DNA from 4 places in the Kitasatospora sp. NPDC058218 genome. Region 4 is predicted to be linked to each of the others. Evidence: riboswitches for the same ligand, from Rfam matches in the RefSeq annotation. Region 4 holds a riboswitch; each other region holds the start of a gene.
The links. A riboswitch is a leader RNA that binds a small molecule or an ion and turns the genes downstream of it on or off. The one in region 4 is predicted to bind cyclic di-AMP.
Positions count from the first base shown of each region.

Region 1 (3,489 bases), on a different contig from region 4:
GGGCGGGGGAGTTCGAGGCGTGGGAGCAAGCAGGACATGGGTCTGACGAGCCACAAGGTGTTGGCACTGACCGTATTGATCGCCCTCGTGGTGACGGCCGGCACGGTCTGGCTGTGGCCGAGACTGGCGAGGAAGACCTGGCAGGCGGTGCTCGGCCGGATCGGTGCGCTGCTCGCCACCCAGCTCACCGTGCTCGCCGCACTGGGCCTGGTGGCCAACAACTACTTCGCCTTCTACAGCAGCTGGGACGACCTGCTCGGCACCGGCGACAACGGCCCGGTCGTCATCCAGAACAAGGCGGACGCGTCCGGCCGCCTGCAGGTGGAGACCATCGGGCACGCGTCCGTCAAGGGCGGCGGGGCGCTGGGCCGCGACCCGAAGCAGTCCGGTGAGATCCGCGAGGTCCGGATCGACGGCGCCGCCACCCGGCTCTCCACCGAGGGGTACGTCTACCTGCCGCCGCAGTACTTCCAGCCGGAGTACGCGCAGAAGCAGTTCCCGGCGGTGATCGTGAGCACCGGCTTCCCCGGTATCGCGAAGAACCTGGTGACCCGGCTGAACTACCCGGGCGCGGCGCTCAAGCTGCTCCAGGAGGGTCGGATGCAGCCGACCGTGATGGTACTGATGCGCCCCTCGCCCGCGCTCCCGCAGGACACCGAGTGCGAGGACATCCCGGGCGGCGCGCAGTCGGAGACGTACTTCACCAAGGACGTCCCGGCCGCGATCCAGGCGACGTACCGGGTCTCCTCCGACCCGCAGGCCTGGGGCTTCATGGGCAACTCGACCGGCGGCTACTGCGCCCTCAAGCTCGCCATGCGCCACCCGGAGGTCTTCCCGACCGCCGTCTCGCTCTCCGGCTACTACCAGGCCGCCGACGACCCGACGACCGGGGACCTCTTCAAGGGCAGCCAGCAGCGTCGCAACGAGGCCGACCTGATGTGGCGGCTGAAGAACCTGCCGCAGCCCGCGGTGTCCGTGCTGCTGGCCGGCACCAGGGAGGGCGACGGCGACTACCGGCGGGACACCGAGGCGTTCGTGGCCGCCGCGCACGGCCCGATGAAGGTCTCCTACAGCATGATGAAGACCGGTGGCCACAACTTCGAGACCTGGAGCAGGCTGCTGCCGTCCTCGCTGGAGTGGCTCTCCCAGCGCCTCAGGGTGCCGGACCGCGCGGTCTGACCGGGACGGGCGCCGGGCGGCCACGGCACGGCCGGCCCGGCGGCGCTCAGGCCACGGTCCGGGCCACGGTTCAGGCCACCGGCTCCAGCGTCCCGGTGTGCAGCTCGCCGACCCGGCCGCCCTCGCCCTCGTACGTCCAGAACGCGCGCACCGTCAGCTTGCCGAGGTCCATCACATGGCTCACGGTGATGCCGCTCTGCTCGGTCCAGCTGACGAAGTACAGCTCCGGCCCGATCTCGGCGATGTGGAGCGCCACGTCCTCCCACTGGCCCGCCGACTCGCCGAGGCCCTCCCAGCGCAGCCGCTTGCCGTCCGGCGAGTAGGCGTTGCGGAAGGCCGCGCCGTTGTCGACCTGGAAGAGGTAGGTGCGGCCGGCGAAGGCGGGCAGGGGCGCGGTCATGGCGGGACTGGTCCTCGTCTCTCGTCTGTGCGGTAGGGCTGGACCCCCAACCTATCCGACCGGCCGACCTTCGCGGCGGACTTGCGGGCACCCCGCCGCGGGGCAGCACCCCGCGCCGTCCGGCCGCCGGGCGCGGCACCGGCACCGCAGGCGGCGCCGGGCCGCTCGGCGGACCCACCGCCCGGCACCGGCCCGGGCGCCCGGCGCGCGGGGCGCAGGCCCACGCCCGGCCGACCTCCCGGCCCGATCGCCCGCCCGGCCGACCCCACCGGCCACCCCGGCCGACCCCACCGCCAACTGATCAACTCCACCGGCGACTTGATCAACTCCGCCCCGCCCCACTGTGAGCTGCGCGACAACATCCCCCGGTGAGTTGTCGCCTTCCGGGCGGCCTGCCTAGCCTGCACGAGTCCGTCTTCGCGGACCCCGCCGTCGGGACGCCGAGTCCTGTCCACCCGCCGGTCGGCAGTCGAGCACCACAGTGGACGGGAGCGGGGGACCCAGGTCAGTGCCCGACCCGTGCGCTCCCGCGTACCGGCCGAGGCTAGGGGTGAAGCCGCTCCACAGGCGGCCGGGCAACCTCAGCCCGAACCCGACAGCTCACCTCGCAGGCGTCACAGAGGACACCGCCATGCAGAAGCCTGCCCGGCGCGCGACCCCGCGCCACGCCCGTCCCAACCACCGAGGCCGCAAGGCCGCCGTCGCCGCCACCGGCGCGCTCGCCATCAGCGGCGCCGGGCTCCTCGGCGTCCCGGCGCTCACCGGCGCCCAGGCGGCCACCGTGCCGACCGTCACCCAGGACAAGCTCGCCCCGGCCACCATGGTCGCGGGCAAGGCCACCACGGCCGCGCTGACCGTCCACTCCTCGGCCTGCTTCACCGCCAAGACCGTCGGCGTGGGCGTCCGCGACGCCGCCGGGCGCAACCTCGACTTCCCCGGCAACGTCTCCAACGCGCAGATCTGCCCCACCGGCCTGTCGATCACCACCGGTGCCCGCACCCTGCCCGCCGGGACGTACACCCAGTTCGGCTTCTGGCAGGACCTCGGCGGCGCCTGGCACAACCTGCCCTCGCGCCAGCTCGTGGTCTCCGGCGCCACGGCCACCCCCACCCCGACGCCGACCGCGACGGCCACTCCCAAGCCCACCCCGACGCCGTCGCCCACCGCGACCGCCGCCCCGTCGCCCCCGGCCACCGGCGCCCCGGTCGCCGGGAAGTCGCTGACCTGGTCGGACGAGTTCAACAGCCTCGCCCTCGGCTCGCGCTGGACCGCCGACAAGAGCAGCTCGTACCACTACGGCGACCACAACCCCAACGACAACAAGCTCGACTGGCTGAACAAGAACAACGTCGCCGTCTCCGGCGGCGCCGCCACCTTCACCGCCAAGCCGAGCAGCCACACCCTGGAGAACGGCAAGCAGGCCTGGGACACCGGGCTGCTCACCACCGAGTACTCCAGCGAGGGCTTCAAGGTGAAGACCGGTGACTACGTCGAGACCCGGGTCAAGCTCCCGGCCGGCACCGGCGCCTGGCCGGCGCTGTGGACGTGGAACGGCACCAGCGGCAGCCACGGCGAGATCGACACCTTCGAGTACCACTCGGACAACGCCAACCTGCTGGAGCTGACCAACCACGTCAACGCGGACCACAAGTACGTCACCGACGCGAAGGCGATCGCCCACGACCAGTGGGTCACCGTCGGCACCCAGTACGGCGCCGACTCGGTCGACTGGTACATCAACGGCGCGAAGGTCTTCTCGGACGGCAAGGGCGTCGGTGCCGGCTGGTCGGCGTACCTGATCCTCAACCTGTCCCTGAGCGCGGGCCAGTACCACCCCGCGCCGCAGGGCACGGCTCCGATCACCTTCGCCGCGGACTACGTCCGCGTCTACCGCTAGGCCCGTCCCCCCG
Region 1 is NZ_JBHVWC010000065.1:61,094-64,582, forward strand. Features, by position in the region: gene ACFVYI_RS33690 (alpha/beta hydrolase) at 37-1,179, shown strand; gene ACFVYI_RS33695 (hypothetical protein) at 1,250-1,579, opposite strand; cyclic di-AMP (ydaO/yuaA leader) riboswitch at 2,044-2,208, shown strand; gene ACFVYI_RS33700 (family 16 glycosylhydrolase) at 2,211-3,476, shown strand.
Region 1: another riboswitch for cyclic di-AMP. It lies ahead of ACFVYI_RS33700 (family 16 glycosylhydrolase); the one in region 4 lies ahead of ACFVYI_RS41595 (transglycosylase family protein).

Region 2 (3,489 bases), on a different contig from region 4:
GAGCGCGCCCGGCAGGGGGGAACGGCGGTGCACGGCCATACGACAGTGGCTCCGATCCTGCGACCCGGCCCCGCCGCCGCACCGGAGCGGGCGGCTCTCAAGCGGGAGTCCGGTGGCAGACGTTAGCGAGTCCGGGCGATCGAGTCCAAACCCCTCCCAACCCGAATATTTGACCCGCAATCGGACACCAGCGCGGTCCTGCCCGAAAGCCGCAGGCCCGGCCTCCCGCGAGGGGAGACCGGGCCCGTGCAGGCGGACGCCGGATCAGACGCGCACGATGGCGTTGATCGGCAGCATGCTGGCGGTCTCGTACCGGACGTTCGCACCGGGCTTCGGCGCGTGGATGACCTGGCCGCCGCCCACGTAGATCGCGACGTGGCTGCGGTCCGAGCGGTAGATGATCAGGTCACCGGGCTGGGCGTTGGCGATGTTGGTGCCGACGTTGGTGCCGATGGTGGCCTGGGCCTGCGAGGTGCGCGGCAGCGACACGTCCGCCTGGGCGTAGGCCCAGCTGGTGAGGCCGGAGCAGTCGAACGAGCCCGGGCCGGAGGCGCCGTAGACGTACGGCGCACCCAGCTTGCTCTCGGCGGCGGCGATCGCGGCGGCGGCGCGCGAGCCGTTGGCGGCGGGCGCGGACGGCGCGGGGGCCGGGGAGGACGCGGCGGGCTTGGCAGCCGTCGACGAGGACGAGCCGGCCAGGTTGTCGCGGCTGTTGTCGCGGGAGGCGCGGTCGGCGTCCGCCTTGGCCTTGGCCTCGGCCTTGGCGGCGTCCGCCTTGGCCTTCGCCTCGGCGGCGGCCTTCTCCTCGGCCGCGCGCAGCGCCTCGCGCTCCTGCTCGGTCAGCGTGTTGAGCAGGTCCTGGGCCTTGGCCAGCTTGCCCTGGACCTCGTCCTTGGAGGCCTTCAGCTGCTGGGTGGTGGCCTCGAGCTCGCCGAGCTTGCCCTGCGCCTCGTTGCGGTCCTGGTCGAGCCTGCGCTGCTGCTCCTGGAGGTCCTTCAGCGCGTTGGACTGGGTGCTGCCGGCCTGGTTGATCGCACCGGCCTGGGTGAGGAAGCTGTCCGGGCTGGACGAGAGCATCAGCTGGACGGTCGGCGATATGCCGCCGTTGCGGTACTGCTCGCCGGCGATCTCGGCGAGGCCGCCCTGGGCCTCGGTCACCGAGGCCTGCTGGCGGGCCACCTTGTCCTGCAGCTCACCGACCTGCTTCTGCAGCTCCTGCTGCTTGGCCTGGGCGCCGTTGAGCTTCTCGGTCGCCTGCTCGGCCTGCTCGTTGAGCTGGTCGACCTGCTCCTTGACCTGGTCCTTGGTCGGCGTCGGGTCGGCGTGGGCGCCGGACTGCGCGGAGAGGGCGACCGCGGCAGCGGCGACACCGGTCATGATCGAGACCCGGGCGCGGCCGGCGGGCTTGGGACGACGATGGGACGCCACGAAGGCGGACTCCTTCTTCCTACGTCCGCCTACCGGGTGAGCTGACGGGTTCGGGCCGGAAGCATTGCCCTACGACGCCTCACCGACCGCTGCTGCGGTCGCCCTGGCGCCGATTCACCCCGGAGGAACATGGTTCCCCGGCTCCGTTCCACAGCGCCCCCGACTACTGGGCTCCCCGTCGGGCAGATGCTCTGCCCCGCTGCTTCGCGAACTCGGCGGTAAACCTCCGCCGCCACCCCTGCTGGGTGATCGACTGTGCGGTGGTTCGAGGCACGACCCTAGTAACAGAACCGTGATCCGTTCAAATCCTTGTCAGAAAAATGCCGAAAGAAGATCCAAGGTCATGCGCGAATATGACCGGGCGTGATCACTTGCCCACACGGAGCTGATCGTTTGTCATCAAGCAGCCGCAGACGCCGACGCCACCCCCGATCAGGAGGTGGCGCGGATCACAGGGCCGGATCCCGGCCCGTGGGCGTGTCGGTCCGTCAGACCCGGCGGATCGCGTTGATCGGCATCGCGTCGGCCTTCATCACCTTGACCACGTCACCGGTGTGCGGCGCGTGGACCACCATCCCGTTGCCGATGTACATCCCGACGTGGCTGCGGTCGGCGCGGTAGATGATGAGGTCGCCCGGCTGGGCCTCGGCGAGCGAGGGCACCTTCGAGCCGTAGTTGGCCTGCGCCTGCGAGGTGCGCGGCAGCGAGACACCGGCCTTCGCGTACGACCAGACCATCAGGCCGGAGCAGTCGAAGCCGCTCGGGCCGACGGCGCCCCACTGGTACGGCGAGCCCTGCTTGCTCATCGCGTTGGCGACGGCCGCCCCGGCCATGCCACTGCCCTGCGGCAGGCTGCCCAGGTCGGTCCGCTCGCTGCCGCGCGAGGCGCGGTCCGCCTGCTGCTGAGCGGCCTTCAGCGCGGCCCGGTCCGCCGCACTGAGGGAGTTCAGCAGGTCCTGGGCCTCCTTGAGCTTCTTGTTGACCTCGGCCTTGGACTGGTTCAGGTCCTTGGTGGTGCTGTCCAGGGAGGCCAGAATCGCGGCCGCCTCGGCCTTCTGCTGGTCCAGCCGGCGCTGCTGGTCCTGCAGGCCCTTGAGCGCCTCGGTCTGGCTGGAGCTGGCCTGCTGGACGCTGGAGGCCTTGTCCAGGTAGCCGGAGGGGTCGGAGGAGAGCATCAGCTGGACGGACGGGTCGATGCCGCCGGTGCGGTACTGCTCGGCCGCCACCTCGGCCAGCCCGCCCTGGAGCTGGGTCATCTGGTCCTGGCCGCGGGCCACCTGGTCCTGGAGCTGGTCCGACTGCTTGCGCAGCTGGTCGGCCCGCTCCTTGGCGCCGTTGAACTTCTCGGTGGCCTGCTCGGCCTCCTCCTGCAACTGGTCGATCTGCGCCTTCACGTCCTCCTTCTTGGGGGAGGGAGTGGGCGCGGCGTGCGCGGCGACCTGGGCGGAGAGGGCGACCGCGGTCGCCGCGGCAGCGGTGAGCACGGAGACCCGCGCGCGGCTCGGCTGCTTGGGACGGCGGTGGGTGGCCAAGAGACCGGCTCCTTCTTCCAACGGGACTCACCCGATTGGGTGAGAATCCGGAAAATAGGTTTGACGCCAGACCCTAGTGAAGATCCACGCTTTCCGCCACTCCCCCGATGGCGTGAACTTCCGCTCCCCGCCATGACTTCACCGGACCCACACATCCCCGCAAACCGGGCGCTGACCAGGCGTCACTTCGACCTGGACAGCACCCGGACGCGGTCAGGGCCGGGCCAACCGGTTCAACAGCAGAACGGAAGCCACGGGGCGCGCGCCCGCCTTCCGCACGCCCTCCGCGACCTCCCGGTCGGCGGAGACCACCACCACCGGACGCCCCTGCGGCTCGGCCCGCACCAGCCGGCGGATCAGCTCGTCCGCCGTCTCCCCGGTCCGACTGAACCGCACCCGGACCCCGCGCGGCGGCGCCATGATCACCGGCACGTCGAGGTCCTGCCCGTCGAACACGCAGGTGACCTCCGCCTGCGTGCGCTGGGCCAGCATCGCCAGCCCGCCCAGCAGCCGGATCCGCTGCTGCTCC
Region 2 is NZ_JBHVWC010000002.1:108,306-111,794, reverse strand. Features, by position in the region: gene ACFVYI_RS01505 (NlpC/P60 family protein) at 1-39, opposite strand, end outside; gene ACFVYI_RS01500 (NlpC/P60 family protein) at 265-1,428, opposite strand; cyclic di-AMP (ydaO/yuaA leader) riboswitch at 1,439-1,594, opposite strand; gene ACFVYI_RS01495 (NlpC/P60 family protein) at 1,917-2,960, opposite strand; gene ACFVYI_RS01490 (NYN domain-containing protein) at 3,174-3,489, opposite strand, start outside.
Region 2: another riboswitch for cyclic di-AMP. It lies ahead of ACFVYI_RS01500 (NlpC/P60 family protein); the one in region 4 lies ahead of ACFVYI_RS41595 (transglycosylase family protein).

Region 3 (3,489 bases), on a different contig from region 4:
AGACCAGCGGCCCCACGGTGAGCGGGATCCGCGGACCGATCCGCTTGCCGAGCCGGCCGGCCCGGGCGGACAGCGCCAGCATCAGCACGGTGATCGGCACCAGGGCGAGCCCGGAGACCAGCGGCGAGAAGCCGGAGACGATCTGCAACTGCACGACCAGCAGGAAGAACACTCCGCTGAACGCCGCGTAGACGCAGAGGGTGACCAGGTTCACCGCGGTGAACAGGCGGGAGGAGAAGAGGCCGAGCGGCAGCATCGGCTCCTCGACGCGGCGCTCGACCACGACGAACGCCGCGCCCAGCAGCAGACCGGCCGCACCGGCCACCCAGACCTCGGGGGAGAGCCCGGCTCCGGCGGCCGTCAGCGCGTAGGTGACCGAGCCCAGGGCCAGCGCGGCCAGCGCCGCGCCGAGGATGTCGAACCGGCCGGTCGCGCTCTCGTCCCGGCTCTCCGGGACGTGCCGGGAAGCCACCGCGATCACCAGGACGGCGAGCGGGACGTTCAACAGGAAGATCCACCGCCAGCCGGGGCCGTCCACCAGCCAGCCGCCGAGGAACGGGCCGATCGCGGCCGACACCCCGCCGAGGCCGGACCAGAGGCCGACCGCCGCCGAGCGGTCGTCCGGGTGGAACACGGCCTGGAGCATCGCGAGCGAGCCCGGGGTGAGCAGCGCCCCGCCGATGCCCTGCACCGCGCGGGCGGCGACCAGCACCTCGATGGTGGGCGCCGCCGCGCACGCCGCCGAGGCGGCGGCGAACCAGAGCACGCCGATCAGGAAGACGCGGCGCCGGCCGTAGCGGTCGCCGAGCGCGCCGCCGAGCAGGATGAGGCCGGCCAGGGTGAGCAGATAGGCGTTCAGTGTCCATTGCAGGGCGGCGAGCGGGGCGCCGAGATCGGTGCCGATCCGCGGCAGGGCGACGTTGACGACGGTGCCGTCGAGCATCGCCATGCTGGAGCCGAGCACCGTCGCCAGTAGTACCCAGCGGCCCTGCGCGGTGCCCAGGCGCAGGGTGCCGGCCTCGGAGGTGGCCACCGCCCGATCGTGCGCCCCGGGAGCCGACGTGACAAGGCTCACCGGGGGTGTGTCGGCAGATGGCTTTCCGTAGCCGATCGCATGCGGAAGGACACCGAAATCGGCGGAGCGTCGCGGATCAGTGGCGCGCGGTTAATCGATTGTGCACATACCGTGCAGTCGATCATTCGGAGTGTCACGACCTTCCCGGCATTGGTTGTCGATTCAAGAGATCGACATTGCTTCACCCGGACGGATGGGTTTTAGTTCAGCGACCGCCCGGCATTGGCCCGGGTGGCCACCGGGTGGAACGCCTAGTCCTGCCGCTGCCCGGTGGTACGAACCGAACTCTGTACGGCAGGAGCGGGGGACCCAAAGGTAAGTCGCCGGACCGGAATTCGCGGTCCGGCTTGGGGTGAAGCCGCGCTATGCGGCCGGGCAACTCCAGCCCGAACCCGACAGCTCACCTCGCAGGCGTCGGAGAGGACAGTTCCCCATGCCCGCACAGGCCCGTCGTATCGCCCTGCCCCGCGCCGCCCGCATCGGCATCGCCACCGCCGTGACCGGCGCCGCCTTCGCCCTTCCGCTGGTGACCACCATCAGCGCCCAGGCCCACACCGCCCCGGCCGCGAAGCCCGCGCAGACCAGCACCTGGACCGGTGCCACCAGCGTCGACGCCGCTCCGGCCGCCGCCGCTCCGGCCGCCGCCGAGGCCGCCAAGCCCGCCGCCGCTCCGGCCGAGGAGAGCTACAAGGTCGTCGGAGGGGACACCCTGTCGAAGATCGCCGACGCCAAGCAGGTCGAGGGCGGCTGGCAGGCGCTGTACGACCACAACCGCTCGGTCGTCGGTGCCAACCCGAACCTCATCTTCCCGGGTCAGCAGCTCTCGCTCGCCGCCAAGGCCGCCGCCGCTCCGGCCGCCGCCGAGGCCGCCAAGCCGGCCGCCCCCGCGGCCAAGCCGCAGGTCTCGCAGGACTCGGTGAAGCCGGCCGCCAAGCCCGCCACCCCGAAGCCGGTCCAGGCCGCCAAGCCCGCGCAGGCCCCGGCCACCAAGCCGGCCGCCCCCGCCGCCAAGCCGGCCGCGCCGGCCGCCACCCAGGCCCCGGCCGCCGTGGCCGCCACCTCCGGCTACGTCGCCCCCGTCGCCAACCCGAAGCTCGGCACCGCCTACGGCGTGGCCGGCTCGATGTGGTCCTCCGGTCACCACACCGGTGCCGACTTCGTCGCCTCCACCGGCACCCCGCTGCGCGCCATCGCGGCCGGCACCGTGGTCAAGGCCGGCAACGGCGGCGCCTACGGCAACGAGGTCGAGATCAAGCTCGCCGACGGCAAGTACGCCCAGTACGCGCACCTGTCCTCGATCGGTGTGAAGGTCGGTCAGGCCGTCACCGCCGGCCAGCAGATCGGCCTCTCCGGTGCGACCGGCAACGTGACCGGCCCGCACCTGCACTTCGAGATCCGCACCGGCTCGGAGTACGGCTCGGACATCGACCCGATCGCCTACCTGCGGGCGCACGGCGTCTCCATCTGACCTGAGGTCGGACCACCGCTGGGTGCGGGGCGAACGACCTCCCGGGATGGTCATGTCGGGTGACCGCTCGACCGGGTGATCGCCGCACCACCAGTGGATCATGGGCGCGGGACACGCCCAGGCCGGCCCGGCTCACGAATATCCTTCGTGAGCCGGGCCGGCCGCTTTCGTTTTCCGTCCCCGTATTTGCAGTGCAGTTCATCCCCCCTGTTCGAGGCGAATGTGATGGTTGACCCGCTCTCACGTCCGGTTGCTCGCTCCGGTATTTCGGTTTCGGTTGTCCGGACCGTTTCCGAGTGGCTCCGTCCCCGAATTCGGCCGGCCCGTCCGGAGTCGGACGGGCCGTCAATTCCGCTCGGCAATTCCTGCGGCGGGGGCGCGGGGTGCAGGGTGCGGGGTGGCGTTCGGGGGGCGCCTGGTTCGGGCGGGTGTCGAGTTCGGGGGGCGTCGTCCGATGCCCGGTCAGGACCGGTGGGCGGGCAGGTCGCTGTTCGCGGCGGTCAGCAGCTGGTGCACGCGGTGCCCGAACTCGTCCGCGTCGCGCGCCGGCTCGGGGAAGACCAGACGGACGTCGCGGTGGCCGTACGGGTGGTCCAGGCGGAGCACCAGGCCGTACCGGTCGAGGGCGAGCGGGCGGATGTCGGGGTGTCCGGCGAGCAGCTCCCGGTCCAGCAGCCGGGCGAGCAGGGCGAGGGCGTCCGGGTGGTCGTCGGCGAGGTGGGTGAGCATCGCGGCCTCGAAACGGGCGAGCGGGTCGGGCGCGGCGAGGGAGAGGTCGGCGCCGGTGAGGGCGGTGGTGCCGTACGGGGTGGAGAGGACGGCGTGCGCGACGTCGAGTCGCAGGTGGACGCTGAGGCCGTCGTCGGCGAGGTGGGCCAGGTGGAGCCGGCCGGCCAGGGTGAGGCGGCCGCGGACGCGGTCGCGGACGGCGACCGGGGCGATGTCG
Region 3 is NZ_JBHVWC010000014.1:121,872-125,360, reverse strand. Features, by position in the region: gene ACFVYI_RS11520 (MFS transporter) at 1-1,033, opposite strand, end outside; cyclic di-AMP (ydaO/yuaA leader) riboswitch at 1,344-1,504, shown strand; gene ACFVYI_RS11515 (peptidoglycan DD-metalloendopeptidase family protein) at 1,509-2,543, shown strand; gene ACFVYI_RS11510 (DUF2470 domain-containing protein) at 3,006-3,489, opposite strand, start outside.
Region 3: another riboswitch for cyclic di-AMP. It lies ahead of ACFVYI_RS11515 (peptidoglycan DD-metalloendopeptidase family protein); the one in region 4 lies ahead of ACFVYI_RS41595 (transglycosylase family protein).

Region 4 (3,489 bases):
CCGGGTGCAGCAGCTCACCGACCGGCTGATCGACGGTTTCGCGCAGCGCGGCTCGGCGGACCTGATCCACGAGTTCGCCTTCCCGCTCCCCATCTACGCGATCTGCGACCTGCTCGGGGTGCCGGCCGAGGACCAGGACGACTTCCGGGACTGGGCGGGCATGATGATCCGCCACGGCGGTGGGCAGCGCGGCGGGGTGGGGCGCGCCGTCAAGCGGATGCGCGCCTACCTGGCGGAGCTGATCCACCGCAAGCGGGCCGATCCCGGCGACGACCTGATCTCCGGCCTGATCCGGGCCAGCGACCACGGCGAGCACCTGACCGAGAACGAGGCCGCGGCGATGGCCTTCATCCTCCTCTTCGCCGGTTTCGAGACGACCGTCAACCTGATCGGCAACGGCACCTACGCGCTGCTGCGCAACCCCGGGCAGCGGGCGCTGCTCCAGGACTCGATCGCCCGTGGCGAGAGCGCCCTGCTGGAGACCGGGATCGAGGAACTCCTGCGCTACGACGGGCCGGTGGAGCTCGCCACCTGGCGCTTCGCGACCAGCCCGCTGACCATCGGCGGGGTGGAGATCCCGGTCGGCGACCCGGTGCTGGTGGTGCTCGCGGCGGCGGACCGGGACCCGGCGCGGTTCGCCGACGAGAACACCCTCGACCTGGCCCGGACCGACAACCCGCACCTGGGCTTCGGGCACGGCATCCACTACTGCATCGGTGCTCCGCTGGCCCGGTTGGAGGGGAGGTCGGCGCTCACCACCCTGCTCACCCGGCTGCCCGATCTGCGACTCGCCGAAAGCCCGGAGAACCTCCGCTGGCGCGGTGGCCTGATCATGCGTGGACTTCGTGACCTCCCGGTGGAATTCACCCCCGAGAAGCCGTCCGCGGAACCGTCCACCGAGCCTTCGACCGGCCTCTGAGCAATCCGTGCGGCGATGCCCCGGCCGTGTCTCGATCTCGACCATTCGAGCCTCCGACACGCTGACGGGGTGTCGCTGTTCTGCTCTCACCGGGGGTCTGAATCACCATCAATCAGGACATAGCCCTGTTGTTGGTAGGCGATCGGCCACGCGCCGTAATTTATGTGTGATACCTGCGATATGAGCTTGTTATTGATGTGAGGATCTGTCTACCCTCCCTGGAGTTCGCAGCTGCGGACCTCGTGCGCGGAACGCCGAATCCTGCCCGCCGCGTCACGGGAAACCGACCAGAACCCTTGGGCAGGGGCGGGGGAACCAGGTTTGTTGCCGTCCCCCACGGCTTGGGGTGAAGCCGCCCGCGCGGGCCGAAAGACTCCGCGTCACGCGGCCGGGCCACCTCCCGGTCCGAACCCGACAGCTCACCTCGCAGGCGTGCGGAGAGGGAAAACGTCATGCTCTTCGTCGGAACCGGCCGTCATCGTCGTCGCACCCAGACCGAGAAGGCCATCGCCGTGGCCGGTGTGGCCGGCGTCGGACTCGCGCTGCCGCTGCTCACCGCCACCGGCGCCTCCGCCGCCCCGGCCTCGACCTGGGACGCGGTCGCCCAGTGCGAGAGCGGCGGCAACTGGAGCATCAACACCGGCAACGGCTTCTACGGGGGCTTGCAGTTCACCCCCAGCACCTGGAAGGCGTACGGCGGCACCTCGTACGCGCCGCAGGCCCACCAGGCCAGCAGGGCGCAGCAGATCTCGGTCGCCGAGAAGGTCCTCGCCTCGCAGGGGCCGGGCGCCTGGCCGGTCTGCTCGCAGAAGGCGGGCCTGACCAAGGGCGGCGCCGCGGCCCCGGTCGACACCTCCTCGGACGCCGAGCCCGCGGCCCAGCAGCCCGCCGCGCCGAAGCCCGCGCAGTCGAAGCCCGCCGCGCCGAAGCCGGCCCAGTCGAAGCCCGCTCAGAAGCCGGTCCAGCAGCAGGCCCCGAAGCCCGCCGCCCAGCAGCCCGTCCAGCAGGACGCGCAGCAGAAGCCCGGCTGGGACGCCGACGCGAAGGTCTTCTGGTACCAGAGCAACGGCGCCTGGTACTGGACCAGCCACCAGGGCGTCTACCAGCAGTACGCGGGTCAGGCCGCCGGCCAGTACGCGGGCCAGGACAGCCGCCCGGCCGCGGCCCACGGCGCCCCGGTCGCCGCAGCCGCCCCCGTCGCCCAGCAGCGCGCCGACCACGGTTACACCGTCCAGTCCGGTGACACCCTGTCGACCATCGCCACCGCCCAGGGTGTCCAGGGCGGCTGGCAGACGCTGTACGACGGCAACCGCGGCACCGTCGGCACCGACCCGAACCTGATCCTCCCGGGCCAGGTGCTCGACCTCGGCTGACGCCCGCCGGTGCGGTGGCTCCACGAAGGGGGCCGATCAGGCCCCCTTCGTCCGCATCTGTTCCCCTTTCATGGGGCAACCAGGTGAACTACCGGTGGGTAGCCGGGCCACACGCTGAGACGGGACCGAGGTCGACGTGGTCCCGAGAGCCCGTGCGGTTAGGCTCTGGTCGTAACGACTCCGCAACCATCCGGCCGACAGCACCCATCGTCAGCCGAACCTGCTTCCGCTAGGAGATGCCTCGTGCCGTCCATCGATGTCGTCGTAGCCCGTGAGATTCTCGACTCGCGTGGCAACCCCACGGTCGAGGTCGAGGTCGGCCTCGACGACGGCAGCACCGGCCGTGCCGCTGTCCCGTCGGGTGCCTCCACCGGTGCCTTCGAGGCGCTGGAGCTTCGCGACGGTGACAAGAACCGCTACTTCGGCAAGGGCGTGGAGAAGGCCGTCCTGGCCGTCATCGAGCAGATCGGCCCCGAGCTGGTCGGCTACGACGCCACCGAGCAGCGCCTGATCGACCAGGCCATGCTCGACCTGGACGCCACCCCGGACAAGTCCTCGCTCGGCGCCAACGCGATCCTCGGCGTCTCGCTGGCCGTCGCGCACGCCGCCTCCGAGGCCAGCGACCTGCCGCTGTTCCGCTACCTGGGCGGCCCGAACGCGCACGTCCTGCCGGTCCCGATGATGAACATCCTCAACGGTGGCTCGCACGCGGACTCCAACGTCGACATCCAGGAGTTCATGATCGCCCCGATCGGCGCGGAGTCCTTCTCCGAGGCCGTCCGCTGGGGCGTCGAGGTCTACCACACCCTCAAGGGCGTGCTGAAGGAGCGCGGCCTGTCCACCGGCCTCGGCGACGAGGGCGGCTTCGCGCCGAACCTGGACAGCAACCGCGAGGCCCTGGACCTCATCACCGAGGCCATCCAGAAGGCCGGCTACGTGCCCGGCAAGGACATCGCGCTCGCCCTGGACGTCGCCGCCTCCGAGTTCTACCAGGACGGCGCCTACCAGTTCGAGGGCAAGGCGCTCTCCGCCGCCGAGCTCATCGAGTACTACGCCGAGCTGGTCGCCTCCTACCCGCTGGTCTCCATCGAGGACCCGCTGGACGAGTCGGACTGGGACGGCTGGAAGGCCATGACCGTCAAGCTGGGCGACAAGGTCCAGCTGGTCGGCGACGACCTGTTCGTCACCAACCCGGCC
Region 4 is NZ_JBHVWC010000123.1:7,479-10,967, reverse strand. Features, by position in the region: gene ACFVYI_RS41600 (cytochrome P450) at 1-919, shown strand, start outside; cyclic di-AMP (ydaO/yuaA leader) riboswitch at 1,195-1,368, shown strand; gene ACFVYI_RS41595 (transglycosylase family protein) at 1,372-2,292, shown strand; gene eno (phosphopyruvate hydratase) at 2,536-3,489, shown strand, end outside.